DNA from 4 places in the Sutcliffiella sp. NC1 genome. Region 3 is predicted to be linked to each of the others. Evidence: predicted binding sites of a transcription regulator. Region 3 holds the regulator's gene; each other region holds the start of a gene.
What was found. Region 3 encodes Rex, which represses fermentation and respiration genes when NADH is low (regulators of the CRP and FNR family bind a similar motif). Its sites were predicted from a motif close to TTGTGAAATATTTCACAA; they were not measured.
Positions count from the first base shown of each region.

Region 1 (5,098 bases), 1.9 Mb from region 3:
GATGTTAATAAAGATTGGCCAGAATAGGCTTGAAGAAGCTTTTTTCTAAAGTCACTTTTAACGACTGAAGCCATTTTCACACCAATTTGTCCAGAACTATATGAAAGTAGTGCCCTAATAAAGAGCACTACTGCTAAACCGATAAAAAATGGAATGACTTGTTGAAAACTTTTTTCGCCGAGGAATAAATCATCGACTATCGACACAATGAAGAAAGCTTGTGCAACGACGATGATTCCAAAAGCGATAGATAAACTATATAAACTGTAGAACCGTCCCTTTTGCTCACACGCTAACTTCTGAAGTGTTTTCATCCTAATTACTCCTCATATTTTGTACTTTTTCCTACTACTAGAAAAGAAGTGAAAATAGCTAACAATACGATAAGGAGCGGTGCATAAAACAGTAAAAAGTTATGCATTGTATTCTCCTCCTATACACCTTTTTTAATGTAAGGTTTATTCATAATAAATAGCTTAAACACTAAATATAGTGATGGAATTAATAACATTAATCCTAAAATAAATACAACTACTAATGATATTGCCATCGTTTCATTCGTAAAGCTGTCGTAAATCGTTAAGTTTGGATACAGTAAGTACGGATAGCGTGACACACCGTAAGCATAAAACGCTAATGCGAACTGCAGCACTACAAAAATAAACGACCAGCCGTATCTTGCTTTTTTCAAGAACCATAAGCTTACAGCAAACGCAATTGCGGATAAGGCAAACACCCACCATAAGTTTAGCATTCCTTGAAAATGGTCTTCGTTATGCCATTTCATCTCGATAATAATACCTAAAGCAGTGATAAGTGTTGGAAAACTCCATATCCACGTATATTTTCTAAATAACTTAAGCGCTCCTTTATCTTCCGCTACTGATGAATAATAAGCTAAGAAACTAGCAGAAATGAATAGAACACTTACTAAACTTAAAACAATAATGGACCATGCAAACGGACTAGTAAATAACGCAACATAATCCAACTCTAACGTACCTGCTGCCGTTTCTTTAATAAATCCACCTTGAGAAACAATTAACGCTGTCGTTAATGATGCAGGGATTAACACTCCCGTAACCCCGTACATTAACGTATATCCTTTATGTCCTTTCGTCCCATACGTACCAAAAGCATAATAGCTTCCGCGTAGTGCTAAAAGGATAATTGAAATACTAATCGGAATTAAAAGTACAGTTCCGAAATAATATGCCGTTTTTGGAAAGAAACCTACCATTCCTATGAAGAAGAATACAAGAAACACATTCGTAATCTCCCAAACTGGTGAAAGGTATCTTTGAATTACAGTGTTTACAATATGATGCTTTCCTGTTAAGAGCGTTTGCGCATTAAAGAATCCAGCCCCAAAATCAATCGAGGCAACGATTACGTAACCGAAAAGGAAAAGCCATAGTACGGATATACCTAATATTTCAATCGTCATACGGCAACACTCCCTTTCTCACGCATCTTTTCGATTTCATTTTCAACCGGATTTTTTCTAAACATCCGAGTTAACACGACAACTGTACCGACCATCAAAATAAAATATAAAACAGCAAAGGCGATAAACATTGCCCAGACGTATGGTGAAGTTGTCGCCCCTTCAGCTGTCGTCATATATCCTCTCATTATCCAAGGCTGACGTCCTAACTCAGTAAACCACCAACCAGCTTCAATCGCAATCATCGCCAACGGACCTGACGCAACTAAGCCCCAGCGGAACACTTTAGAACGAATGATAGACCAATTAAATTTAAGACCTATCACATAAACGAGTGACAATAACATTAGTCCTATTCCAATCGACACCATGATGTCAAAGAAGTAATGAATAATATACGGTGGATGATACTCTTCTGGAATATCGTTTAATCCTGTTACTACACCTGTAAAATTGTTATGCACTAAAAAGCTTAATGCATACGGAATTTTAATAGCATACTTTACTTCATTTGTTTCCGTAAGGACACCGAAAAGTACGAGTGGTGCTTCCCCTTCTGTTTCAAAATGCCATTCCGCAGCAGCTAATTTTTCCGGTTGGTACTCAGCAAGGAATTTACCAGATAAGTCTCCAACTAACGCTGTTGCTATCGTAAAAACAAAAGCAATTTTCATCGTTAACGCTAACCCTTTACGATGATATTCATGACGATTACCTTTCACTAAATGAAAAGCAGCAATTGAAGCAAGTATGAAACCTGCTGTCATATAAGCTGAAGTTAACACGTGTGCAACTTTCGTCGGCATTGCTGGATTAAACATCGCTAGCAGAGGAGAAATGTTTGTTAATTCACCATTTAATACAGCAAAACCTTGTGGCGTATTCATGAACGCATTTACGGATGTAATAAATAACGCCGACATTGCACCACCAATCAGCACAGGTGCTAGTAGGTAGAAATGATGCTTCGGGTTTTTAAAACGATCCCACGTATATAAATATATTCCTAGAAAAATAGCTTCAAAGAAAAACGCGAACGTCTCCATAAATAATGGAAGTGCCACTAGCTGACCAGCGAATTCCATAAACCGTGGCCATAATAATGCTAGTTGGAGGGCAATTGCTGTTCCTGTTACAACACCAACTGCTACACTAATGACATATCCGTGAGCCCAACGCTTTGCCATTAATAAATAATGATCGTCATTCCGCTTTAATCCAAGCCAATGCGCAACCATAATAAAAAGCGGTACCCCAACCCCGACCGTCGCAAATACAACGTGAACGGATAGTGTTAACATAGACAAGTACCTACTAAACTCTACTGATTCCATTTATGTCACCTCATTTACTGTTCCTTTACACATTATATATACAGTATAAACCGAATTTGTTTGTGAAATATATCACATTTTGAACAGATTTGTTACGAATTAGTAGCGAATTTGTGACGGAAGAATATGGGAGGGTTAGAATGTTTACTAAGAAGTTTACATTATATATGGAGTAAATGCTTGAAACAATAGACAATAATGCAGGTTCCTTGCTCTAGACAGGAAGATGTAAGTTTGGTGCTGCTTGAGGTGGCGGGAATGTACTTGTGACTGATTTTTGTATCGAGGTAAATTTTATGCTGACTTTTGCCGCTCGATTGCACCAGTTTCGGAGATTTATGCACCACTTCCGGGTTGGATTGAACCACTTTTCCGGGCTTATGCACCAGTACGGTTTTTTGCTAACTTTTGCAGCTCAATTGCATCCTAGGATACTAGACCGCACCATTTCTCCAGTTTTATACATGAAACTAAAAAAAGTGACAACCTACAAAGGCTATCACTCTCTTATTAGTTTATATATTTCTTCTATCTATTACCGCCTCACAAACTACATCATACATTTTTTCCACACCCTTTTCTGATGCTTCGAACTGGAAGGCATTATCGATAGATATGCCGAGCGAATCTGCTTCTTTAACGGCATCTATGTTTGCTCCCATAAAAATGAATTCCCAGTTATATTTTTCTTGTTGATGAGTAATTAGCTTTTTTACTTTTTCATAAGTGAATTCACGACTGGCATTTTCCATGCCGTCCGTTGTAATAACGAAGATTACTTTGCCTGGACGATCCTTTTCTGAAGTACTCTTCAATCGGTTGCCTACCGACACGATACTTTTTCCTACAGCATCAAGCAAAGCAGTGGTACCTCGAACGAAATATTCATTGTCCGTTAATGAAATAGAATATGCAGAAACACCCTCCCATAAGATTTCATATTCGTCATCAAATAAAACAGTTGTTAACTTAGTTTCTCCCGGTAACTCACCTTGCCTTCTAACGAACGTATTAAACCCTCCAATTGTGTCACTTTCTAAACCAGCCATAGAACCGCTTCTGTCTAATAAAAAAATTATTTCTGTTAATTTGTTGTTCATCTAAATCATCCTTCCATCTGTTTATGCTATAATAATAGCCAATTAAAACCAATAAATGGTCGCCTTAAAAGCGACATTTTCGGAGGATGAAGGAATGATAAATCCTGAATTATTAAAACAATTAGAAGCATACATCTCACTACATATGGAACCAAAAGTACTTTACTCTATGGATGCGGATTATTATTTGGAGAAACAAATTTCCGAAAATGTTATCAATATCGAATTACAACAATTTATTAAAAGAAAACAGCAACCTACTTTGACCGAAGTGCTGTTTCAGTTTATAGATAAGAAAGGTTTGAAAGATTCGGAGGTATATAAGAAGGCCGGCTTAGACCGAAAGCTTTTTTCAAAAATACGATCCACGCCTAATTACCGACCACGGAAAAACACGATAATCCAATTAGCATTAGCGCTAGAATTAGATAAAAAACAAACCGACAAACTATTACGTTCCGCCGGTTATACGTTATCTGATAGTGATATGTTTGATCTAACGATACTTTTTTGCTTAGAGAAAAAAATATACAACATATATGAAGTAAATATTGCTCTTGAACATATAGGAGCAAAACTATTAGATTCTTAAATATTGATAGTGACTGTCTAAGTTGTAACTAGGAAAATGTTTAGCTTTTTTTCTGTCTTCCTAAAACCGTTCCAATCTGCAATAGTTTCATCATTCGTTTTGTTGTTTCGTAGAGAAGTGTCTCACCGTTTGTAATTGCCTCTTTTAACGACATTGGTCCGTCTACAATCGAAAGAATAGCTTTAATTCCTTCCTGTTCAAGCAAAGAGGAATTTTCACCGATGGAACCCGCAATGACGATAACTGGCACATCATATTCTTTCGCAATTCGAGCAAGTCCTACTGGCACTTTTCCCATTAAAGACTGGCCATCAATTTTACCTTCACCTGTCACAACTAAGTCGGCCGTCTTTACATGTTCACGAAAATTCGTCATTTCTACAATAAGATTAAGGCCACTTTCGAACTGTACATCTAGCAATGATAATAAACTAAAACCAATTCCTCCAGCAGCTCCACTACCAGGATACAACCTGTAATCCTGTACTGACACATTGTTCATTACATATGAAAAGTGTTCCATTCCTTTTTCAAAGTATGGAAGCTGTTCTGTCGTAATTCCTTTTTGTGGACCAAACATGTACACAGCGCCCTTTTCACCTAATAGTGGGCTCGTAACATCTGA
Region 1 covers NZ_CP115153.1:2,189,047-2,194,144, reverse strand. Annotated here, with positions in the region: gene cydD (thiol reductant ABC exporter subunit CydD) at 1-314, opposite strand, end outside; gene cydS (cytochrome bd oxidase small subunit CydS family protein) at 320-421, opposite strand; gene O1A01_RS11440 (cytochrome d ubiquinol oxidase subunit II) at 434-1,447, opposite strand; gene O1A01_RS11435 (cytochrome ubiquinol oxidase subunit I) at 1,444-2,781, opposite strand; gene O1A01_RS11430 (vWA domain-containing protein) at 3,297-3,881, opposite strand; gene O1A01_RS11425 (hypothetical protein) at 3,976-4,473, shown strand; gene O1A01_RS11420 (glycerate kinase) at 4,514-5,098, opposite strand, start outside.
Region 1: a site for Rex is predicted at 2,842-2,859, ahead of O1A01_RS11435 (cytochrome ubiquinol oxidase subunit I). Genes of this name have one in related genera too.

Region 2 (5,098 bases), 2.2 Mb from region 3:
GCTTCTGGAACGTCCATGGGAATACATGAATCTCAATCATTATTTTATGAAAATTTTGTTGGGCGTAACTATTCATTTTGGAAAAGGCACTATAATAAATTAAACGAATATGCGACTGGAGCTTTTCAAAATGTTTCGTTAGATGACTTTTATGGTGCTATTAACGTTGCGAAACCATCGTTAATCCGAATTGAAGCAGATGAGTTAACATATGCTCTTCATATCATTATTCGCTATGAATTAGAAAAAGCTCTCTTTAATGATGAATTAGAAGTAAAAGATTTGCCAAATGCTTGGAATGAAAAATACGAACAATACTTAAATATTACACCACCAAATAATGCGAAAGGTGTACTTCAAGATGTTCATTGGTCTGGAGGTAGTTTTGGTTACTTTCCTTCTTATGCATTAGGTTATATGTACGCTGCTCAGTTTTTTAACACGATGAAAAAAGATATTCCAAATTTTGACCAATTACTAGAAAATGGGGAACTTAAGGTTATAAAGCAATGGTTGGCTGATCACATTCATCAATACGGTAAGATGAAGAAACCACTTGAAATCGTGAAAGATGTCACAGGAGAAGAATTAAACGTTCAATACTTAATTGATTACTTAGAAAATAAATATCGTACTATTTATAAATTAGTATAATTAAAGAGGCTAAACATTATCGTTTAGCCTCTTTTTTTATAAAGCATTACCAAAATTTAAATCCTTTGGATCCAGGAGGAGCGTTTTGTATCATATCGATAAAAGGTACAGTATAGGCAAATAAAATTAACGCAATTGTTACACCTATCCATAGCTTCCAATTTTCGAAAATAGCTGGTGTTTTTTCAGCTTGCTCAGCAGTTTCGCCAATTGGGAAATCCGTTTCTCCTTTAGGAGCAAAGAAGGAAAGGTTTATGACAATAATTAATATTAGGATGATGCCTAAAAAGAGAATAGAACCTCCGATTGCTTGGAACATTTGGTATGGAATCCATTCTAAAGCTTGTGGAGCATCACCATAAGTAGAGAAGGATGAACGTCTTGGAGCACCAAGTAATCCAGCAGCATGCATAGCGCTAGACATAAAGAACATACCAACTGACCATACGATTGTTTGAACAATTGCTAATTTGTTCATCGCTTTTGTCATTACTCGTCCTGTTAGATGAGGGATGAGCCAATATGCAATACCGAAAAATGTTAAAATGACAGATGTTGCTAACGTTAAATGGAAATGTCCAGTTACCCAAATTGTATTATGAACAACTTGGTTTAGTTGGTGACTTGCGTTTACTAATCCACCCGCACCAGCTGGAATGAAAAATAGCATCCCAACAAACGGAGCAAAAAACCGTGCATCTCCCCAAGGTAGCTTTTTAAACCAACCGAAAAGTCCGGTTGCACCTTTAGAACGACCGTATAATTCAAAAGTTGCGAATAGAGAAAACGCAGTCATTAATGATGGAATGACAACCATAAAAGTTAAAGCTACTTGTATAAATTTCCACGTTGGATCAATCCCAGGTTCTGTTAATTGGTGATGGAATCCAACCGGAATGGAAAATAGTAAGAAAAGTATAAATGACAGTCTTGCCAATGCGTCTGAAAATATTTTTCCACCAATAATCTTTGGAATAATAACATACCAAACCATGTAAGCAGGTAATAACCAAAAATATACTAACGGATGACCAAAATACCAAAATAACGTTCTACTTACTAATACGTCTATCGTGTCTACAAAGCCTAAAGACCACGGTAAGAACTGAACTAACATAGCAGCAGCTACACCTAACGTAGCTACAAGCCACATAACCATATTAATAATAACCATGAAGCTTAATAAAGGAGTTACTTTTCCTTTGTTTGTTTTTTTCCATTTAGAGTAATGTGTAAACATTCCAAAGCCACTAACCCAGCTACCAACTACGACTAAAGTTAAACCAATATAAAAGCCAGGATGAGCTTGTAGTGGGGCATAAAATGTATAAAGAACACTAGCTTCATTTAAAAGGATAAAAGTTGCAGTAATAGCTGTTCCAATCGTCATTAGCCAAAAGCCAATCCAACCAGCTTTTCTTACACCACTGGATAATGTACCAGCAGTTCGACTTAACCCAGCAAATTGAAAGCCTATGATGAAAAAGGTTGTTAAAACAAGGGCTAATAAAACTCCATGTACAGTAAGAATTTGATAATAGCCAATATTTCCTGGAAGTTGAAATTCCCCTGTTCGAACTAACACTTGTAGTAATCCTGCCAGACCACCTAATAATAATGCGATAAAAGCGACATACAAGTGAGCCATAGCTAATTTTCCATCTTTACGGTCTACTTTATTACTCCACATTTTTAATCACCTCGAAAGTTGACGTCATCATGTGATGACCGACACCACAATATTCATTGCATAACACTAAAAATTCACCTTCGCGATTAAACTGAGCTGTAAGTGTACTGACGTAACCTGGTTCAACCATCATATTGATATTTGTACCAGGTACTTGGAAACCGTGGATTACATCTACTGTTGTAACACTAATATGAACAGTAGCTCCAAGTGGAATCTGTACATGACTCGGTTCATAATGAAAAGCAGAAGCAACCATCGTTAATTCATATTCATTTTCCCCAACTTGCTTTAAGCCAGGTTCATTAAAAGGAGGAGTTTCTGCCACTTTTTCTGGATCAATCGTAACTAAACAACTAGGTGGTTGATTTCCTAAGTAAAAGGCACTTACACCAATGGTTGATAAAAAAACTAACAATGTAGCAATACCAAAAATTAACCAAATTTTTTCAAACTTATGGATGTGCATATCCATTCACCTTCCCTTATATACGACTTAAAAATAAAAAGTAAACGCCAAACCAAGTAATAATTAAGAAACCACCAAGGATAAACACGGAAACTAAAGTTCCTCTTAAGTTAGATGGTTTTTCCGTCTTCACAACCGTCTTTTTTACTAGTTCAGGTTTCGCCATCTTTCAATCTCCTTTCTGTCATTAATTGCTGCTTACTCTCATCATACAAAATCAAATTGCAAATGATAGCGCTTTTTCTTATGTTCACAAATGGTTCATTCTTAATGTTTACACTATAAAAATAGGGGAAAATTGATAGGTAAATAATAGTGACTAGTTTCACAGTTTGAGGAATGTGAAAAAAGTGTGAAAAATAAAATGATTATTCCTAAGCGAGGTACAATATGTATTCATGTATGCTAATCTAGTAATATGCTACGTAAAATATCACAAAGCAGCATTTTAATAATAGAGGTGAAAAACATGTTTAGTTTTTATAGTAAGTTGTCTTCGGAAGTGTATGACATCGATAAGCCAGTTGGACATTCTTTTGGTGATATCGAATATTACATGGATCGGCTTAAAAATTGTAATGGGAAAATATTAGAGCCAGCAACAGGAACAGGGAGAATACTTATACCACTTTTACAACAAGGCTTTAAAGTGGAAGGGTTTGATGTTTCGGAAGAGATGCTTTCCATTTGTCAAAAGAATTGCGAGGAAAACGGGGTTTCTACTAAATTATTTATTGATAGGATGGAATCTTTTACATCGGATTCCAAGTATGAAGCAATTATCGTTCCGACAGGTACTTTTTTGTTGTTGTTTGAACGAGAAGAATCATTAAGAGCTTTGAAAAACTTTTACAATCATTTACAGAATAACGGAAAATTAATAATAGATATACATCTTCCAGATAATCTGTCACTCAATGATAGCAGCGAACGATATTGGGAATTAAGTAACGGAGAAATTATTACTTTAAGATATAATACCGTGAAAATTGATTATGTTAAGCAATATAGCATATCGCATGGTAGATATGAAAAGTGGAGAAATGGGAAACTAATTCAAACAGAATTAGAACAGTTTCCGATTAGATGGTACGGGGTAGAGGAATTTAAGATGATTTTAGAAAAAGTTGGATTCGAAGATATTGTTATTTCAGCTAACTATAAGTATGGAAAATACCCAACTAATAATGAGGATACTATTACGTTTGAAGCAACTGTAAAAAAATTATTTTAAATATAATGAACAAAACAAAGGTGTTCGCAATAAGTTAAACGAATGCCTTTGTAGCGTACTATGTACATAACAATACATCTTTTAAAAGGAAATGATCCCTAATTATTATTGGGTTCTTTCATCAAGATGCTTTTAACCCTAATAAAATATCCATTTTGCCATAATCTTGGACATATATAGAAGTGATAACAGTCTCAGAATGTAGATAATACTCTTTCTGTTCACTTAAAACATTAGGTGGAGTAATATCTGTTTTAATTCCAATTTCCGAAATTTGCATTGTTAAATTTCCAACAATCATATTTCCTAGTTCTCCAGTGAATGATAGTAACATCTCACCTTCTACCTCCATACCAAACAACATCCCAGCTAGCTTTTGAAATACTGTACTTTCTCCTTGAATAATTAATTGTGCATGAATATCGCCAATTAACGTAATTAATACACCTAATGAAATATCAGTCGTTTCTTGTATATAAAGCTTTGGCTCTGCATAGCTAATGGAGGCTGGAATAATCGCTTTAACGGATTCTATAGCTCCTGTAATTACATGCTGAATTGATAAATCTAATGACATTTAAACCACACTCCAACTACATTTAATTATCCTAACATAAAGTAAATTAAGACTATATTAGGGATGAGAGATAAAGACCGAACTTCCTCATTTAGTTAAACTTTCTTTCATTATCATAAATATCAGATTATTTTTCAACAAATTTCTACAAAAAACACTATTAAAAAACACGTTTTAGTTGAAAATTAATGTTAGTTATTTTATAGTTTCCCTTTAAAAGAATTTTGAGGAGTGTTCATCATGTCACAACTAACAATGAAATTTACTGCAAAAGATGAATCTGAAGTAGTTTTAAGGCCTATAACTTTACAAGACGCAGAAGATATCGTTACAGCTGTAACGTCTATAATAGAAGCGGGAGAATATATTCAAAAAGATGTACCTCGGACTGTTGAAGAAGAAAGACAATTTATCCAAAGTATGATGGATAATGAAAATATGTATATGGGTGTGGAGCGAGAAGGAAAAGTAATT
Region 2 covers NZ_CP115153.1:2,487,249-2,492,346, forward strand. Annotated here, with positions in the region: gene O1A01_RS12940 (carboxypeptidase M32) at 1-654, shown strand, start outside; gene O1A01_RS12945 (b(o/a)3-type cytochrome-c oxidase subunit 1) at 701-2,344, opposite strand; gene O1A01_RS12950 (cytochrome c oxidase subunit II) at 2,334-2,813, opposite strand; gene O1A01_RS12955 (cytochrome c oxidase subunit 2A) at 2,830-2,979, opposite strand; gene O1A01_RS12960 (class I SAM-dependent methyltransferase) at 3,283-4,047, shown strand; gene O1A01_RS12965 (chemotaxis protein CheX) at 4,169-4,624, opposite strand; gene O1A01_RS12970 (GNAT family N-acetyltransferase) at 4,865-5,098, shown strand, end outside.
Region 2: a site for Rex is predicted at 3,127-3,144, ahead of O1A01_RS12955 (cytochrome c oxidase subunit 2A). Genes of this name have one in related genera too.

Region 3 (5,098 bases):
AATCGATGCGATTGCAGTAACGGAAGGACCTGGATTAGTAGGAGCATTATTAATTGGTGTTAATGCGGCCAAGGCTATTTCCTTTGCACATAATAAGCCGTTAGTAGGTGTACATCACATTGCAGGTCACATATATGCGAATCAGCTAGTAACCGACCTCCAATTTCCTCTCTTAGCTTTAGTCGTTTCGGGTGGACATACGGAATTAGTATATATGGAAAAGCACGGTTCTTTTAAAGTAATCGGTGAAACGCGAGATGACGCTGTTGGTGAAGCGTATGATAAAGTAGCAAGAACATTAAATTTACCGTATCCGGGCGGCCCTCATATTGACAGACTAGCTCAAGAAGGAGAAGCAAATATTCCACTGCCAAGGGCTTGGCTAGAAGAAGGTAGTTATGATTTTAGTTTTTCAGGCTTAAAATCAGCGGTTATTAACACCCTACATAACGCTTCTCAAAAGGGTGAAAAAATTGAACCTGCTAATTTAGCTGCAAGCTTTCAAGAAAGTGTGATAGAAGTACTAGTAACAAAAACAATAAAAGCAACAAAAGAATATGGTGTAAACCAAGTCGTTTTAGCTGGTGGGGTTGCTGCGAATAAAGGTTTGCGTGCAGCACTCGAGGAAAGTTTTCGTGAATTGAAAGATGTGGAGCTAGTAATTCCGCCATTATCACTATGTACGGATAATGCAGCGATGATCGCAACAGCAGGCAGTGTGTTCTATCAATTAGGAAAACGATCTCCTTTATCTTTAAACGGTAATCCAGGGCTAGATTTAGAAAAGGCATTAGTCTAAAAATGGTTATCCACAGTTGTTACTAAAAACTGTGAGTAAGTATAGATAATCTATGGATAAATAAAAAACATTTGTTAGTAAATAATGTGGATAAGTGTGTTAATGTTTGTGGATAATGTTGATAAGTTTGTGAATACCTTAATAAATAAGAGTAGAATTGTTAATAAGTATGTGGATTGTTTACTTTTTGTGGATAGAAAATATAGAAAGGATGCGAAAATTCGCATCCTTTAGCTGTTCAGTTCTTCCCACTCTTCCATTAAAGTAAGCAGTTTATTGTTAGCTTCTTCGTTCTCTATATTTAATTGGTGTACTTTTTCGTGATTTTGGTAAATTTCAGGTTTGCATAAAAGCTTTTCATTTTCTTCTAGTTGTAACTCCAGTACTTCTATTTCTTCCTCAATTTCTTCAATACGACGTTTTCGCTGTCGCTCTTTTCTTTTTAATTCTTTTTCCTGTTCATAGCTTAATTTTTCTTGAGGTTTTTCTTTCTGTTTTTCAGTAGAAGAGTCTGTGGATAACTTATTAAGTTCTTCTATCTCAAACTTCTTTTGCACGAAGTAATCATAGTCACCTAAAAACTCTACAGCATTCTGAGAAGATAGTTCGATTACTTTTGTGGCAATCCGGTTAATAAAGTAACGGTCATGTGATACGAAAAGTATAGTGCCTGGATAATCCATTAATGCATTTTCCAATACTTGTTTGCTATCAAGGTCTAGATGGTTCGTCGGTTCGTCTAAAATAAGTACGTTTGACTTTTGCAACATCATTTTTGATAATGCAAGACGTGCTTTTTCTCCCCCACTTAAACTGTTAACAGGTTTTAAAACATCATCACCACTAAACAAGAAATTTCCTAAGACAGTTCGAATTTCTTTCTCTACTAAATGAGGATAATCATCCCATAACTCGTCCAGAACCCGTTTGTTGGAATGTAATTCTGCTTGTTGTTGGTCATAATAACTAATAGAAACATTCGCTCCAAATTGAATTTTTCCAATTTGTTTAGGGAGTTTCTCCACAAGCAATTTTAACAATGTAGTTTTCCCAACGCCATTAGGTCCAACTAACGCAACACTATCACCACGATGAAGCGAAAGGTTTATATTTTCGAAGATAGGCTTATTTTCATATGAAAATGTTAAGTTTTCTACTTTTAACACATCATTACCGCTTTGCCTATCGATTTCAAAAGAGAAGGAGGCCGATTTTTCATCGCCTTTCGGTCGCTGCATTAACTGCATTCGATCTAACTGCTTTTGTCTACTTTGTGCCCGTTTCGTTGTAGACGCTCTTGCAATATTACGTTGAACAAAATCTTTAAGCTTGGAAATTTCATCTTGTTGCTTTTCAAACATTTTCATTTCTCGTTCGTATTGTTCTGCTTTTCGTTGTAAGTATTTACTGTAGTTTCCAATGAATTTAGTGGATTCATTTCGAGATATTTCGTAAACGATAGAAACTACTTTGTCTAGGAAATAACGGTCGTGGGAAACGATTAATAGGGCACCAGGATAACTTTGTAAGTAGGATTCTAGCCACGTTAACGTCTCTATATCTAAATGGTTCGTCGGTTCGTCTAAAATAAGTAAATCTGGCTTCGTTAATAGTAACTTACCAAGAGCTAATCTTGTTTTTTGTCCACCACTCAAACTGGTAATTGGTGTGGTATAATCAAAGGTAGCAAAGTTTAGTCCGTGAAGAATGGACCGAATATCTGCTTCGTATTGGAAGCCACCTTGTTGTTTATACGATTCTTGTAGGGAATCATATTCTTTTAATAATTTGGCATACTCTTCATCTGAAGAAAAACGTGTAGGATCTGCCATTTTCTCTTCTAAGTCTCTCATTTGTCTTTCCATTTGTTTGAGATGAGAAAAAACAGAAAGAAATTCTTCCCAAATGGAGCGGCTTGAGTCTAATCCGGTATGCTGTGCAAGGTAACCGATCGTAACATTCTTCGGTTTAATAATTTCACCGCTATCATAAGAGAGTTGATTAGAAATTATTTTTAAAAGTGTTGATTTACCAGCACCGTTTCTACCAACTAGTGCGATTCTGTCTCGTGATTGTACTTCTAGCTTTATATTCGATAAAATAAGTTCAGCACCAAAATATTTATGTAGTTGATTTACTTGTAAAATAATCATTTTTTCACCTCTATATTAAACTTAGTTTATCGCTCTTCTACTAATTGTTCAAGCAAGCGATAGGGTAAAAGAATGAAATCGTTTACGTTCAATGTAATTGGAAAAAATAGAGAGTAAGTAGGATTGTAAATGGGGGAATAGGATGAGTAACGAACAACTAAAAATACCACAAGCAACTGCAAAACGATTACCTTTGTATTATCGATTTTTAAAAAATCTTTATGCATCCGGTAAACAAAGAGTTTCTTCTTCTGAGTTAAGTGAAGCGGTAAAAGTTGATTCAGCGACGATTCGCCGTGATTTTAGCTATTTTGGAGCGTTAGGGAAAAAAGGGTACGGATATAATGTTCAATATTTGTTAACTTTTTTTAGAAAAACGTTAGACCAAGATGAATTAACATATGTTAGTCTAATAGGTGTGGGGAATTTAGGAACCGCTTTCCTTCACTACAATTTTTCAAAAAATAATAACACGAAGATAACTGTTGCTTTTGATGTAGATGAAACGAAGATTGGCACAGAAATTGGAGGTGTTCCCGTACGCAATTTAGATGATTTAGAGATGGAGCTTCCTGACGATGTAACAGTTGCAATATTAACAGTACCAGCTCATGTTGCGCAACCTATTACAGATCGCCTAGTCGCTAAGGGAATTAAGGGAATATTAAACTTTACACCTGCGCGAATAAATGTACCAGACACTGTACGTATTCATCACATCGATTTAGCGGTAGAATTACAATCATTAGTATATTTTCTAAAACACTATCCAACTGAGTAAAATAGTAGTAGAATAAGTATATTTCGAGGAGGTGACAAGAATGCCATTAGGTCCAGGAAGCATTCTATTAATTGTATTTGCAGCACTATTAATATTCGGTCCGAAAAAGTTGCCAGAACTCGGGAAAGCAGCCGGAAATACGCTACGTGAGTTCAAAAAGGCTACTAAAGGTTTAGCCGATGACGATGATGATATAAAAAAAGAAGACAAGAAGTAATGTAAGGATGAACATATATGACAGATAAGGAAATGTCGGTCTATGACCATATAGGAGAACTGCGCAAGCGATTAATTATAGTAGGTTCCCTTTTTATGGCCTCCGTTATTGGTGGGTTCTTTCTTGCAGAGCCGATTATTGTCTATTTACAACATACAGAGCAAGCAAGAGATTTAACGATGAACGCTTTTCGCTTAACAGATCCTATTAAGGTATTTATGCAGTTTGCCTTTTTAATTGCGTTCATTATTACGTTTCCTGTTGCTTTTTATCAGCTTTGGTCCTTTATTAGCCCAGGCTTATATGAGAAAGAACGTAGAGTAACACTTAGCTACATTCCAATTTCTTTAATTTTATTTTTAAGTGGATTAGCATTTTCCTACTTTGTTTTGTTTCCATTTGTAGTTTCTTTTATGATGGGTCTTGCCAATCGCTTAGAAATTAATCAAGTAATTGGCATTAATGAATACTTTCAATTTCTATTTCAATTAACGGTTCCATTTGGAGTTTTATTTCAGCTACCTGTAGTCGTTATGTTTTTAACTAGATTAGGTATAGTGACACCACAATTTTTTGTGAAGTTCCGTAAAATAGCCTATTTTATACTTTTAGTAGTTGCGGCTTTTATCACTCCACCAGAATTGTTGTCACATTTAATGGTAACTGTGCCGTTATTTATTTTATACGAAATTAGTATTATCATTTCTAGAATTGCGTATCGTAAAGCTAAATTAGCCGAAACAAAAATGGAATTAGAAAATATGAATAAAGATTAAAAAAGCAATCCCTCGGGATTGCTTTTTCTAATAGGAAAAATAATATTATTTTTGCTTCTTCATCTCTTTAATTTTTCCGTGTAAAAGGTAGGCCCGGATTGCCACTCCAAAATCAAAAGTTGCAATTAACATAAAAAGAATGGTGTGAAATTGCCAAATCGTTTCACCTTTTGTTACGACGGCAAGGTAGAGAAATAAAATTCCCATAATGGAATAAAATACAACCATTCTTAATGGGGTAATGCGCATAAATTATATCCTCCGTTATCTCTTCTATAAAAACAAGTATATGAAGCTTTGCATTTGCTCTAGTTTTTCAAGTTGACGCTCAATATCTTCACGAAAAATTTGTTGCACTAGAACGACAAAGGA
Region 3 covers NZ_CP115153.1:264,092-269,189, forward strand. Annotated here, with positions in the region: gene tsaD (tRNA (adenosine(37)-N6)-threonylcarbamoyltransferase complex transferase subunit TsaD) at 1-799, shown strand, start outside; gene O1A01_RS01465 (ABC-F family ATP-binding cassette domain-containing protein) at 1,030-2,952, opposite strand; gene O1A01_RS01470 (redox-sensing transcriptional repressor Rex) at 3,095-3,733, shown strand; gene O1A01_RS01475 (twin-arginine translocase TatA/TatE family subunit) at 3,774-3,950, shown strand; gene tatC (twin-arginine translocase subunit TatC) at 3,968-4,726, shown strand; gene O1A01_RS01485 (YdiK family protein) at 4,772-4,975, opposite strand; gene O1A01_RS01490 (CPBP family intramembrane glutamic endopeptidase) at 5,000-5,098, opposite strand, start outside.

Region 4 (5,098 bases), 780 kb from region 3:
TTGTTCATCCGTTGCATATTCTTCATTTATCGCGACCATTACTTGTTGTAGATTTGTAAGCTCATACTCCTTATTCAACTTTTCCTTTAGTTGTAATACGGTTAATTGCTCTGAGTCTATTTCAAGCTGTCCTGCACCAGCTGCCTCTTGTAAATATGAAAACAGTAAAACTTTTATCATTCTAATCCCTCCGGTTTTCCACTTGGGTAACTCGTAGTTTCTAATTGATCTCCAATCCACATATCTCCGTCTTCCCAATGTTCCTTTTTCCAAATCGGTACAATTTGTTTAATTCTTTCGATTGCGTATTCATTAGCTTCATATGCATCTTTACGATGTGGCGTCGAAACCGCTATTACTACTGCAATATCTTTAATGTCGAGCTTACCAATTCTATGTGAAATGGCTACATGAGCATCTGGCCACTTCTCTTTTATCTCTGAACCAATCTCTGCAAGTTTTTTTTCTGCCATAGGTACATATGCCTCGTATTTTAAATAGAGCGTTCGTTTACCTTTCGTAAATTCTCTAACTGTACCGATAAACGTTGTAATTGCGCCAGCTTCTCTTCGCTCTACCTTTTTTACTATATCTTCCATCGAGATCGGCTTATCTGTTATCTCAAACATTTTACTCATTTTCCTTTGACACTTCCTCCCATAACCAATGTATAAACCGTTCATCTTCCTCTAGATAAAACGTCGGTATTCCATTGTTGTTTTTAAACACTACGTTGTCCCAGCATATTACTGCTATAATGTTCGATAATTCATCAAGCATGTTTAAGTCATTGTCATTTTTTATTAAAACTATTTTCGGATAACCCTCTTTTTTATACCCTTCAATAATAACTTTACGAACGTTTAAAAACTCATACAGTTGAACAATTTTGGCTAAACTCCATTCCTCACCATGGGCAAATAGTTGAACTTCTCCGTCCCCTTGAACAGTCGATAAAAGCGCTCCTGCTTTTTGGTGACGTACCGAATCTGACCCTTCCACACTTTCCAATTTACCACCGTGTCCATGATGTTTAATTGAACCAACTTGAAGACCATTTTTTGTAAAATAACGAATTATTTTTTCAACGAGCGTTGTTTTTCCACTATTTTTATAGCCTACAACTTGAATAATATTCATTTTTCCGCCCATAGCGTATTTGTCCCTTGCTCCACTTCTAATAGAAGGATCGTTACTTTGTCACCCTTCGTAAACCCTCGAGTCCCACCTGGTAATACGATCAATACATTTGCACCAGAAAGCGAGGTAACAACGTTCGATTTATCAAGACCACTTGTTTTTACTACTAAGTGACCATCTTTAAAAGTAGCCGCACCACGTACAAATCTAGTAAACGGATTTGGTTTAGGAAAATCTTCTTCTAAAATCGCATCAACCGACTGTAAGTATGGAGTATAGGAGCGTAACATCGTTTTAACTACAGGTCTGACGAAAAGCTCGTACCCTACATAACAAGCAGATGGATTGCCCGAAAGTCCAAATAGTAGTTTCCCATTTAATTCTGCTACCGTTGTTACACTTCCTGGCCTCATCCCAATTTTATTAAATAACACGTTCGCACCAAGTCGCTCATAAATTGCTGGTAAATAGTCGTAGTCACCTACTGAAACGCCACCAGTTGTTATTAATATATCTACTTCGTCTAGTGCATTTTTTATAGCCTCAAAGCATTCATCCAATTGATCGTTCAGCTTTCCAAAGTATCGAAACGTAGCCCCACTTCTTATAACTTGTCCTTGTACCATATAAGCGTTACTGTTCCTAATTTTCCCTGGTACTAACGGTTCGTTCACTTCCAATAATTCCGTTCCTGTAGCAAAAATACCTATTAATGGCTTCTTACTAACGCGAACTTTTTCATATCCAAAAGTTGCTAACAGTGCTTGAACTCCTGGATTAATACGTGTCCCTTTTTCCACTAAAGGTGTGCCTTTCTTCGTATCTTCTCCTTGAAAGGACACATTATCACCTGAACGGAAAGAGCGTTTAATGCTCATATATTTTTTGCCGTCCCGTTCATATTCTTTCGTTAACTCTAGCATCACAACAGCATCACATTCATATGGCATTTGTGCACCTGTCATAATACGAACAGCCTCAAATGGCCCAACTTTTTTTGTCGTAACAAATCCCGCTCCAATTTCATCTATTACTTTAAATTCTATTTCATTAAGTTGTGAAGCTTCCTTTGAATCTATTGCTCTTATCGCAAAACCATCATAGGGAGACTTATGGAATGGCGGTACATCGTGACTTGCGATTAAATCTTCCGCTAAATATCTTCCATAGCTATCCGGTAGAAGCACCTCTTCGTTGCTCCCTATTTCAGCGAATTTCATCACTTTTCGTATTGCTTCTTTTACTGGAATTGGCTTTCTTGTTTCAACAGTCAATCCTCTCACTCCTTCTACCTTCTTATAATACCAATTTATCAAACACATTTAACAGAAAATGTGATTTACCTCACACGTCACATTATTGTGACATTTATATTGATTATTTGTGATTCACATCACATTCACTTCATCCAATAAAACTTATGATAATAGTGAAAAGAATAATGGAGGCGATATAAATGGAACAAATCTTTCATGAACAATCTATCGTAGGTGATATTGTTACAAAGTTTCCGAAAGCCGGTGATTATTTTAAAAGTGTTCGAATAGATTTTTGTTGTGGTGGTAACCGCCCTTTAATAGAAGCTGTACTAGAGAGAAATCTAGAAATACAAGATGTATTATCTAGTCTATCCAATATGTATATGGATGCAAAACAACGGAATGAATTAGGTACAGATTGGGATCAAGCATCTTGTGAAGATATTATAGATATTATTATTCAGAAACATCATCAATTTTTGCAAGAAGAGCTGCCTGCTCTTAGCCCTTATGTTACAAAAGTATTTAGAGTCCATGGGCAACATCATACACATTTAAAAGAAGTTCATAGCTTATTCCATGAACTTAAAACAGAACTAGAACAACATACAATAAAAGAAGAAACGGAAGTGTTTCCAGCTATCATTGAAGCAGAAAGAGAAAATGTGGAAACAGCTTCCGCTGAACTTCTAGAACATATTAAACATTTAGAAGATGAACATGATCACGCTGGTGACATTATAAAGAAATTAAGAGAGATTACGAATGATTTCACTCCACCAGAAGGGGCATGCGGCACTTACCAACTAGTATATCGCCGTTTAGCTGGCATTGAGGATGATTTGTTTAAACATATTCATTTAGAAAATAACATATTGTTCCCAAAAGCAAAAGAACGTTGGATTTCTTGAGTATAGGAGGAAAAATAGTATGCAACAATGTGGAATGTTTAACGATTTAAACAGGGAGCCTATCCAATTATCTCAAGGTTTGCAGTTACTAAAATCTGAACATGGTCCATTAAATGAAGCGAAGGCAGAAATGAATAATCTTGCTAGAGACTACGCTCAAAATACAGAGCCAAGTCAATACAAGAAGTCTTTATTGCACTTAAGAACGATTGTTACTAACTTTTTTGATGAATTACACGTTCATTCGGAAAAAGAAGAAGGATATCTTTTTAAAATGATGGAAAAGTATATCGGAAAAGAGTCTGGACCACTAGTTGTAATGGAATATGAACATGATGAAGCGAAGCGTAATATTCACGAGTTTCTTGCTCGTACTGAAAATATTACAGAACCTATTCAGCCTGAAACATTCGAAAAGCTTCTAATTCACGTAATGACAACTTATGACGTACTAACATCTCACTTTATGAAGGAAGAACAAGTGTTGTTCCCAATGGCAGAGCAATATTTAACAGTAGAAGAAAAAGAACTCTTATTAGAACGAGTAAAATAAGTAATGGGCGTCCCACATAATGGACGCCCATTTTTCTTCTATCCGATATATTTATAATAAACACTTTTTGCTTTTATCATATCATTTGTTCCGTGAATAAACGCTCTACCGTCATAGAAAAACACCACTTTTAAATCTCCATCCATAATGGAAACTAAATATGGATTTCTTTCACACTTACCTAGCTTCGTGAGCTTGTTATACAGTTCGTCTAAATTAATTTCCCCTATCGTTTTAGGGCGAATTTGTACTGTATTTCTTCCACAAAGCACCTCTGCTTTTGTCGCGTTTTCATAACGTAAATATGGATAAGTTCGAACTTTCCCGCAAGAATGGCAATCATTACTTTTCGCATTTTGTACTTTCATCGTAAAGAAGTCATTTTGCCATACATCAAACGTTAATAATGTATCACGAATAGCCTCATCATTTTCTGTTAAAATCTTTAACGTTTCTGCTACTTGATACGAAGATACTATTTGTACCACTGGACTAAGTATACCTACAGTATCACAAGTCATTCCTGACATTGGAATCGTTTTTAACAAGCATTGTAAACACGGAGTTTTTCCTGGAATAAACGTAAAATTCATCCCGTAACTTCCAACACATGAACCAAATACCCAAGGAATGTTATGTTTTTGTGCTAGATCATTGACAATAAACCTTATATCAAAATTATCAGTTCCATCGACGATAACACTTACGTCACCGACTAGTGGTTCTAACGTTTCTCTATCAGCATCCATAACATGGGGGACAATTTCTACTTCTGAATTTATTTCTCTTAATCTTCTTTCGGCAGCAACCGCTTTTGGTAATTGCTCCACAACATTTTCTTCCTTATATAATTGCTGTCGTTGTAAATTTGTCCAGTCAACGTAGTCACGATCGACAATCGTTAATTTGCCAATCCCTGCTCGAACTAACATTTCTGCGTTGGCACTTCCTAAAGCACCTGCTCCTACAACGAGCACATGTTTATCTCTTATCTTTTTTTGCCCTTCTTTTCCGATAGGAGTAAATAGCTCTTGACGAGAATATCTCATTTCTTCTCCCCCATTAACATAATGTATCTATATTACAACATTTGTACAGTCGTCCATCTGTGATATACGTCACAGATTATTCACTTAATGATTGTTACCCTTTTATTAGGTTATAATACTATAGAGGTGAAGAAATCATATGATACCAACAAATAAGTACTCTGCTATTAAGGCAGCTATTTTGAC
Region 4 covers NZ_CP115153.1:1,042,560-1,047,657, reverse strand. Annotated here, with positions in the region: gene moaD (molybdopterin converting factor subunit 1) at 1-180, opposite strand, end outside; gene O1A01_RS05285 (molybdenum cofactor biosynthesis protein MoaE) at 177-638, opposite strand; gene mobB (molybdopterin-guanine dinucleotide biosynthesis protein B) at 631-1,140, opposite strand; gene O1A01_RS05275 (molybdopterin molybdotransferase MoeA) at 1,137-2,360, opposite strand; gene ric (iron-sulfur cluster repair di-iron protein) at 2,597-3,310, shown strand; gene O1A01_RS05265 (hemerythrin domain-containing protein) at 3,330-3,863, shown strand; gene O1A01_RS05260 (MoeB/ThiF family adenylyltransferase) at 3,902-4,912, opposite strand; gene O1A01_RS05255 (MogA/MoaB family molybdenum cofactor biosynthesis protein) at 5,052-5,098, shown strand, end outside.
Region 4: a site for Rex is predicted at 2,522-2,539, ahead of ric (iron-sulfur cluster repair di-iron protein). Genes of this name have one in related genera too.